Regions from separate parts of the Pseudoalteromonas maris genome, predicted to be linked through region 4. Evidence: predicted binding sites of a transcription regulator. Region 4 holds the regulator's gene; each other region holds the start of a gene.

Region 1 (2,208 bases), on a different contig from region 4:
TTTTGAGGGCAGCGCCCGAGGGGGGATGGTAATACCAATTGCGTTAGAAAAGTGAGCAAGGATAGCGCTGGATAAGTAGCGTGATAGCAAGGCATAATTTTGTGTATGTAGTTATTCTACTTATTAAAATTATAACGTAGTGAGCATGCTCTTTAGCGCGCTAGGCAGGTTATTTATTTAATTCAATTGGTATAGTTACTAAGAGATTTTTCAGATTAAATCTGGATGCCCGAATGCTGTATTACAATGCGGGGTGTTGCCTCACCCCGCGAGCTCTTGCTTACTTGCTTAGTAGTAGGTCACTTTTTTAATTTTACGTGGCTTGGTCTGTGTTACGTAGAGGTCATACACTAACTTCATATCCAACTCCAACTCGGTAGCATAACTGTCACCCACCACATAACTACGCGTCACTCTAGCGCCTCGAATAACTCCCTGAACTTTGGCTTGCAGTACATCGTCAGAGGCTATGGCATTAGCCAAAGATGTATTTCCTTGCAGTTGTTGACCATAAACCTGCTCAGCGAGCTCTCTATAGGCCTCTATCTTTGACGCCTTCATCGCCATAATAGACTTTTGCTGGGCACTGCCTCCTGGCTGTGGCGCAATAGGCGCATAGCCAATGGCGCGCAAAATGGGATAGCTATCAGGTTGTTGTACTTCGTATTCGACGTGCTTATCAAACACGCTGCTGCATCCTGATAAGCTCAGTAAGATGATGATAAATCCAATTAGTCGCAGCATTTGTCTCTCCGCCGGCAATGAGTGTGCTAATAATAAAATCATATGCACAATAAATGCCACCCTTATCAATCCCCGCCAGTAACTTGGTACACTCTTTGCTAATTCATTACTATGACTATTTAGTGTGACTGTTTTTATGCGCCTTGTTACTTTTATCACTGCTACCTTATTAGCGTTTATGACTTTACCCACACATGCCCAATGGCTTGAGGCCACAGGGCGCGCGGTGCTTGCAGATCAATCCACTGAACAAGCACGTGCGCAAGCAGTGAGCGACGCGATAAAACAAGCGCTACAGTACTCAGGATTATCATTATCAAGCGTACAGACGCTCACTAATGGGGTACTCACTGAAGATCACTTATCCTTGCAATCTCAAGGCGCTATTGGGCAAATACATATCCTTGAAGAACAACAAGAAAATGGTATTTTCAGCATCACACTGCAAATGGAAGTGTATGGTGATCAAAGCCAGTGTAAGCAGGCTGATTTTATCAATCACTTTGCCCTTACCCGCACAGCATTAGTTAATCCGCAACACGCCCGCGATGGTCAAATATTTGACATTCCTTATGCCTTTACCAAGCAACTGTATGCTCTAATGAGCCAAGCTCAGCTGAGCATTGCGCCTACCGCTTTTTATCAAAATCCAGTTGCCGTGGCTGACTTTTTTACTCATCAGCATGCGTATGACCAGAGCGTGATTGACTATATTCGCAGTGCTAGCAACAGCCAGTTTGTTTTGTTTTCCCAAATCACCGACACATCCCTCGGTCAAAAGCGTGACAATGGTTACGCATTCTGGCGTGATGACAGCTTTCAACGTTACTTCAATGTGGAATTTATCTTATTTGACGGTTTGAGCTTCGAAAAACTGTGGCAGCAATCATACCAAACTGAAGCACAGTGGGAGTTCGACAAGACCGCCCTAGTAGATGTAAACAGTGGTATTTTTTGGCAAAGTAAGTACGGGCGCAGCATAACCAAACTCAGCGAACGTATTATGTACGACCTCAATAAAGTGACTCAATGTCTGCCAACAAAAGGACAAATAAAGCATATCGACGGTGAACAAGTGATCATAAACCTTGGCAGTAGTAACGGCCTACAGCAAGGACAGCAGCTGACCTTGGCCTACAGCAACAATGTGATTGATAGCAATGGCACCACTTTGCCCAGACAAGTAACATCTTTGTATAAAGTTGAAATCACCCAATTACATCAACACAGTGCGCTGGCTAAAAACATCTCTGCTCGCCCACTGAGTAACATTCAAATTAACGACCTAGTGCTCGTGCGGCATTAAACGATAAAGTCATCTACACTACTGGTTGGCATCAACATATTAGGTACGTGTTAGTCGCCACCGAATCAATCGCAAATACCGATTGCAGTAATTTATTTATACCTTTTTACCGATTAACAATGAGTATGTCATACTATCGTCATTGTTTTAAAAGGAAC
Region 2 (2,208 bases), on a different contig from region 4:
AACATTAAACCTGAGGGCATTTCGGTGTCAGCTGATGAACGACCACCAGGCTGATTTATATTTTGGTAAAGTAAGTCTTCAAAAATCGCACGGCTCTTTTTGTAGCCGACGGTACTCGCATTAGCGAGGTTATTTGAAATCACCGAAATATCGGTTTGTTGGGCATCTAGGCCGGTTTTACTGATCCATAATGCAGGGTTCATAGTGATAACTCCTCGCTAATATTAAATAATGCGCAGCAATGATTCAGCACGCTGATCATTCTCTTCTGCGGTTTTCATTAGCTTGACTTGTAATTCAAACTGGCGTTGGTGGCTTATCATGTCCACCATCTCATGTACTGGATTGACGTTAGACATCTCAAGCGCTCTTGGCACGATTGAGACATTCTCTGAAACGTCAATGTTTTGACCTTGGCGCGGACGGAACAAGCCATCATTGCCCTTTTCAACTTGGTGCCCTGTCGCTTCAACAATGCGTAAACGGTCTACTTCTTCGAGGAAGTTAGCTGGCGCACCTTGAGGGCGAACTTGAATCATGCCATCCGCACTGAAGCTAATTTTTTCAATGGGCACGGGCAAGATAATAGGGCCCCCCTCACCAATTACTTGGCGGCCGTCTCGGTCCTGTAAAATACCCTCTTGGGTCATCACCAAGGAGCCTGCTTTGGTATAAGCTTCTTGGCCATTAGCATCTTGCACCGCAAGCCAAGCATGCTCACTCATCGCGATGTCTAAATCACGTCCAGTTTGTGAGATGCCACCTGCTGTCGTATTCGTTCCTGCGCGCTCTTGCAATGCGAAAACGCGTGTTGGCAACCCTTCACCAAAGGCTTGCATTGAGCGTGCCTGAGCGATATCCGCTTTAAAGCCTGTGGTATTGGCGTTCGCAAGGTTGTTACTTTTGACCCCCATACCAATGAGGCTTTGTTTAGCTCCTGATGTCGCTATGTAAAGCATCTTATCCATGCACTTGCTCCAAATAATTCTAACTTGTTAAGCAAAAGCAAGATTAATACCAACTACTTGATAGTCGTTTAAAGGGCAGTAAAAAGAAGATAAAAGCGTTGAAAAAGCGCTTAGAATCAATGAACTTCAACAAGTGGTTCACTCGGCAGATATGAACCAAGGGCATAGCCAAAGGCGAGTAAACATAAGACAACAAATTAATGACGGATAAAAAAGGCCACTGTCGACGTGGCCCTTTGGATGGAAGATGGAAATTATCGGATCTGCAGAATAGTCTGCTGCAGCGTCGAGTTCACCTCCAAGGCACGCGAGTTAGCCTGGAAGTTACGCTGTGCGGTGATCAAATCAACCAGCTCGTTAGTCAGGTTGGTATTTGATTGCTCGAGCGCAGACGAGTTAATAGTACCGAGTGTACCTGTGCCTGGCTCACCAGCAATAGGCTCACCTGAGTCGATACTCTCTTTCCAGCTGGTGTTACCGACCTGATTCAAACCTTGTGAGTTAGGAAAGCGCACCATCGCGATTTGACCAAGGAAAGTCGAGTCACCATTACTGTATGACGCCACCACTTTACCGTCGGTACCAATATCAATGCCCGCTAAACGACCCACTGTTGAACCATCTTGCTCTAATGCTTTGACTTCAAAGCGACTCGCATACTGAGTGGGTATTTTATTTGCCGTGTTACTTTCATCACGCCAGTTCAGTTCCACCCCCGTGGCAGGAAACGTCGCACCATTATCAAGCAAGGTTGATAACCCTGTTGCTGGACCGGCTGGCAATAACACTTCGTCAAAGGTAGTTGCATTGACGTTAGGCACACCGTTGGTCGTGATTGGTAAACCACTTGAGCTAAAGCCCATTTGAATCAGTGGTGTGTATGGTGCAGCTGCCTGCTCCGTGCCCGTAGCTGGGTCTATCACTTTACCGTCTAGTGTGCCATATACTTCCCACTCGTTCGGGTTCGTTGCAGGGTCCATCTTTACAAAAAAGTACTGCAAAATATGTGGCTCACCCAGTGAATCATACACTGTGGTCGATGTTGACGAGTTATACGTCGCACTTTCATTTGGATCAAACTGAAGGCCTGGGGCATCCGCCGTCGCATCTAAGTTAAATGATAGATACAAGTTTTGCGTTGCTCGTGGAGAACCTGATGCATCTGGAATTTGAATTGGATTTGCTGTACTTAAGCTTACTGAAGACGTGTCACCGGTTGATGGGTCTACAGGGAAACTTT
Region 3 (2,208 bases), on a different contig from region 4:
GGTGACATTGTGGCATGAGCATACGGTGGCTGTGCTAGGTAGTGCATCGGCACCAAGAGCAGGTTTATCGCCTGAGCTCGGTAGGATGAGGCTCTCAGGGTTCTCAGGTAATGTGATGCCATTGAGTGCAAATTGTAATAAGGCGTCGAAGTCTGAGGTGTCGCCAACCAATACCGCGCCGATAATGTGCTGTGCTTTGCTATCAACAACCAGCTTTTTGTACACGCCTTGTGGTTGGTTAAAGTAGGTATAGCTTTGTGCATTTGCACTGTGGCCGTGCGCATCGCCAATTGAGCCCACATCAACGCCCATTAATTTGAGTTTGGTACTCATATCAGCGCCGAGGAACTCACCTGTGCCCGCATATATTTGCTCCGCTGCCACACGTGCCATGGCATAGCCCGGAGCAACAAGGCCAAAAATTCGCTCATTCCAGAGCGCGCATTCACCAATGGCGTAAATATTTGGGTCTGAGGTGCGACAGCTACTATCAATGCAGATACCGCCACGTTCACCCACTGCTAAGTCAGCTTGGCGGGCTAGCTGGTCGCTTGGGCGAATCCCCGCAGAGAATAGAATCATGTCGGTTTCAAGGTGGGTGCCATCCGCAAAAACCATGCGATATCGACAGGTTTCACCGGCTTCAATGCGTTGTGTTGCTTTGCCTGTGTGTACGCTGACGCCCAAGTCTTCGATTTTATCGCGCAACACATCACCCCCCGTACTATCTAATTGCACGGCCATTAGTTGAGGAGCAAATTCAACAACATGGGTTTTTAGCCCAGCCTGCTTGAGCGCATTAGCCGCTTCTAAACCAAGCAAGCCGCCGCCAACAACCACACCGACCTTGCTTTGCTGTGCCGATGCAGCAATGGCCTCTAAGTCGTCAATGGTCCGATACACCAGGCAATGTGGTTGGTCATTACCTGGGATCGGTGGAACAAATGGATATGAGCCGGTTGCAAGTACAAGGGTGTCGTAATCGAAGATGCGGCCATCTTCCGTTTGCACCTGTTTAGCGTCGCGGTTGATCGTGTTTGCTTTGGCGTTTAGTTCAAAGTGCACGCCCCATGACTCATATGTTTGTGCATCTGTCAGTGCAAGATCGTCCGCGCTCTTGCCATCAAAGAATGCGGACAGGTGAACGCGGTCATAGGCGAGTCTTGACTCACCGCACAATACGGTGATGTGTGCATTTGCATCTTGTTGGCGAAGTTGCTCAACAAAGTGATGACCCACCATGCCGTTGCCGATGATGAGAATTTTCGAAGTCTGTGCTGCGTGTGTCATGCTTTACGTTCCTTTAGAAAACAAAAAAGCCCACACCGATATTTCGGTGTAGGCTTCATTACCTGAAATGGGTCGATATGACCCATCGACAAATTGTGTTGTTGGCAAACCGGCAATTTGGGAGGTTTGCTATCTTGGTTGTTAGTCTATCAAGTTTAATGCCAATAATTTTAGTTATTTAAAAACAGTTAGTTAATGTTATTTGAGCATGCGTTTTTACGCATGTGCACAAGTGTAGTGCAGGCCATGCACCACTATGTATTTACTTGCGCCCATAGATACAGGGCGATACAAAACCACACTAGGCTCATCGCTTTCCAAAATCGCAACGGATCACGTTCCATCAATGGGGGTTTATGTTTAGTCAGATATTTGCGATTCGGGGTATGTAAATCGTGTAAAAATTCAGAGAGCTCCTGATAACGTTTCGATGGCTCTACCTGCAAGCCTCTTTTTAGCGTGTCATCGAGCCAACTGGGGATGTCTCCCCGTTTGGGAGCGATAGGCGATATGCTCAGTTTCCGCTGTGCATTGAGCGAGGTACAACGCGCAAGCTTGGTGCCGTAAGGGTATGAGCCACTTAATAAAAAGTAGGTCAATAAACTCAAGGAGAAAATATCGCCTTGCCTTGATGCTGCATATCCAAGGAAATACTCTGGCGCAGTGATCAGTAAATTGCCCCGCACAGTGTGTTCTTGTGCCAAATATTCACTGACGCCATCGATGCTAGCACTTCCCAAATCGATGATCGTGGCATGATCATGCTCATCAATAAGTATATTCTGTTCACGTAAGTCGCAATGCACTATCCCTGCCCTGTGCAGGGCTTGTAGCCCTTTGCCTATGTGCATCACGATATTACGAACTCGCTCTAAACTGGGTTTGGGGTTGTCTGTCACCCACTGCGCCAGTGATTTA
Region 4 (2,208 bases):
CTTCCAAACGGCCATGAGGGATAGCAATGCCGCGGCCTATGCCGGTGCTACCTAATTTTTCACGCGTTAAAAACGCATCGAGCAGTGTTTGCTCGCTCAAGTGAGGCGCATGTTGATGAGCAACCTGAGCAAGGTACTCCAGCATTCTTTTTTTGCTATTAAAAAGGACCGCAGCTTTGCTGCAGTCCTTTGAGAAAATATGTTCTAGGCTCATATTAGTGTCGAGACAATTTCTCTTTATGTTTGATTACTTGACGATCCAATTTGTCGATAAGGCCATCGATCGCCGCATACATATCTTGATGCTCCGCGGTTGCGAACAGTTCGCCACCATTTACGTGAAGAGTTGCTTCTGCTTTTTGTGTGAGTTTCTCAATATCAAGGATGACATGCACATTATTGATATGGTCAAAATGACGCTCAAGTTTTGCAAATTTGCTATTTACATAGTTACGAAGAGAGTCTGTGATTTCAACATGACGACCGGTAAGATTTAATTGCATAAGCATTTTCCTTCTTGTCTTGCGTCTATATCAAGCTTTTACGCTGATTTGACGGTGGAATGGCTAACGATTCACGATATTTTGCAATCGTTCTTCGAGCCACTTTAATTCCTTGCTCTGCAAGTATGTCCGCAATTTTGCTATCGCTCAATGGCTTAGCTGGGTTTTCAGCGGCTACTAGCTTCTTGATCAATGCTCTTATCGCTGTGGATGAGCATTCACCTCCGTTTTCAGTATTCACATGGCTGGAGAAGAAGTACTTAAGCTCAAATATTCCCCGAGGTGTGTGCATGTATTTCTGAGTGGTAACGCGCGAGATTGTTGACTCGTGCATTTCAACCATTTCTGCCACATCGTTGAGGACCATTGGTTTCATCGCTTCTTCGCCATGTTCAAAGAATGCCTGCTGTTGTTGAACAATGCAATTAGTTACTTTGAGTAGCGTATCATTGCGTTGTTCCAGGCTCTTTATAAACCATTTTGCCTCTTGTAAGTGAGAGCGAATAAATTGGCTGTCACTTTGTGATTTACAGTTACGCCCTAGTGAAGCGTAGTGATCGTTAACGCGTATTTTAGGCATGCTGTCTGGGTTCAATTCAACCACCCAGCGGCCCTTTACTTTTTTCACTGACACATCAGGTATCACGTATTCCGACTCTTCGCGAACGATGGTCGCGGCGGGTTTTGGATTCAGACTATGTATCAGTGTCATCACCTCTTTTAACTGCGCTTCTTTAAGCTTAGTCTTTTTCATCAAGGTGCGATAGTCGCGATTTCCTAGCAAATCAATGTAATTACAAATTACCTCTTTCGTTTCTCTAAGCCAAGGGGTTTGAGGTGAAAATTGATTGAGCTGGATCAACAAGCATTCTTGTAATGAGCGCGCGCCTATTCCCACGGGATCAAATAACTGAATACGTTTGAGTACCGCCTCAATTTCGTCTAATTCAATCTCTTCTTCTTGCTCTTCGTGATTAAGGCTTTCAAGTAAGTCTTCGGTTGTTACCGTCAGTAAGCCGTTATCGTCGATGGCCTCAATGATAGCCGTTGCAATGGCTTCATCAATTGGACTAAACGGTGTGAGTTGGAGTTGCCACATCAAGTAATCGTGCAAGGTTTCAGTTGTTTCACCTTGATACACAGATTCGTCATCAGGCATGGGGCCTGCAGAGGCCACGGGGGCCGCGCTAATGTATTCATCCCACGACACATCCATGGGCAAGTCATCGCCCATAGACTCGCTGCTCATGGCATCAGAACTCTCCATTTGGTCTGAAGTTTGAGTTTCTACCTCATTTTTGTCTTCGCCATTGCTGTGAGAGTCTTGGTCATTATCAGACTTGTCATTGTTATCTGAATAACTTTCCTCTTCGACTTCAAGCAGAGGGTTTGCGTCTAGCGCTTCTTGAATTTCTTGCTGGAGATCCAAAGTACTGAGTTGCAACAGGCGAATGGCCTGCTGCAGTTGTGGAGTCATTGTTAATTGCTGGCCTAAGCGCAGCTGTAATGATTGCCTCATGTACTCTAACAATCCTTTTTATTGTTATAACCTAAATTGTTCACCTAAATACACATCACGAACGGTTTGGTCTGCCAGAACCTCCTCAGGACTCCCTGAGGCGATCAATTCACCATGAGAAACGATGTAAGCTGTTTCACACACGTCTAATGTTTCACGCACATTGTGGTCAGTGATAAGTACGCC

What was found. Region 4 encodes sigma-54, which starts transcription at its own class of promoters, with help from an activator protein. Its sites were predicted from a motif close to GTTGGCACGNNNNTNGNNT; they were not measured.
Region 1: AAEU32_RS02255 (LPP20 family lipoprotein) is a predicted target of sigma-54. The motif match lies at 787-805, and genes of this name have one in related genera.
Region 2: AAEU32_RS02205 (flagellar basal body rod protein FlgF) is a predicted target of sigma-54. The motif match lies at 1,004-1,022, and genes of this name have one in related genera.
Region 3: nirB (nitrite reductase large subunit NirB) is a predicted target of sigma-54. The motif match lies at 1,438-1,456, and genes of this name have one in related genera.

Annotation. Positions count from the first base shown of each region.
Region 1 is NZ_JBMMUF010000001.1:458,290-460,497, forward strand. Features, by position in the region: gene AAEU32_RS02255 (LPP20 family lipoprotein) at 289-744, opposite strand; gene AAEU32_RS02260 (flagellar assembly protein T N-terminal domain-containing protein) at 881-2,050, shown strand.
Region 2 is NZ_JBMMUF010000001.1:450,354-452,561, forward strand. Features, by position in the region: gene flgG (flagellar basal-body rod protein FlgG) at 1-203, opposite strand, end outside; gene AAEU32_RS02205 (flagellar basal body rod protein FlgF) at 225-968, opposite strand; gene flgE (flagellar hook protein FlgE) at 1,223-2,208, opposite strand, start outside.
Region 3 is NZ_JBMMUF010000006.1:104,895-107,102, reverse strand. Features, by position in the region: gene nirB (nitrite reductase large subunit NirB) at 1-1,290, opposite strand, end outside; gene AAEU32_RS10305 (bifunctional protein-serine/threonine kinase/phosphatase) at 1,545-2,208, opposite strand, start outside.
Region 4 is NZ_JBMMUF010000003.1:295,364-297,571, reverse strand. Features, by position in the region: gene ptsN (PTS IIA-like nitrogen regulatory protein PtsN) at 1-214, opposite strand, end outside; gene hpf (ribosome hibernation promoting factor) at 216-503, opposite strand; gene AAEU32_RS06360 (RNA polymerase factor sigma-54) at 529-2,022, opposite strand; gene lptB (LPS export ABC transporter ATP-binding protein) at 2,047-2,208, opposite strand, start outside.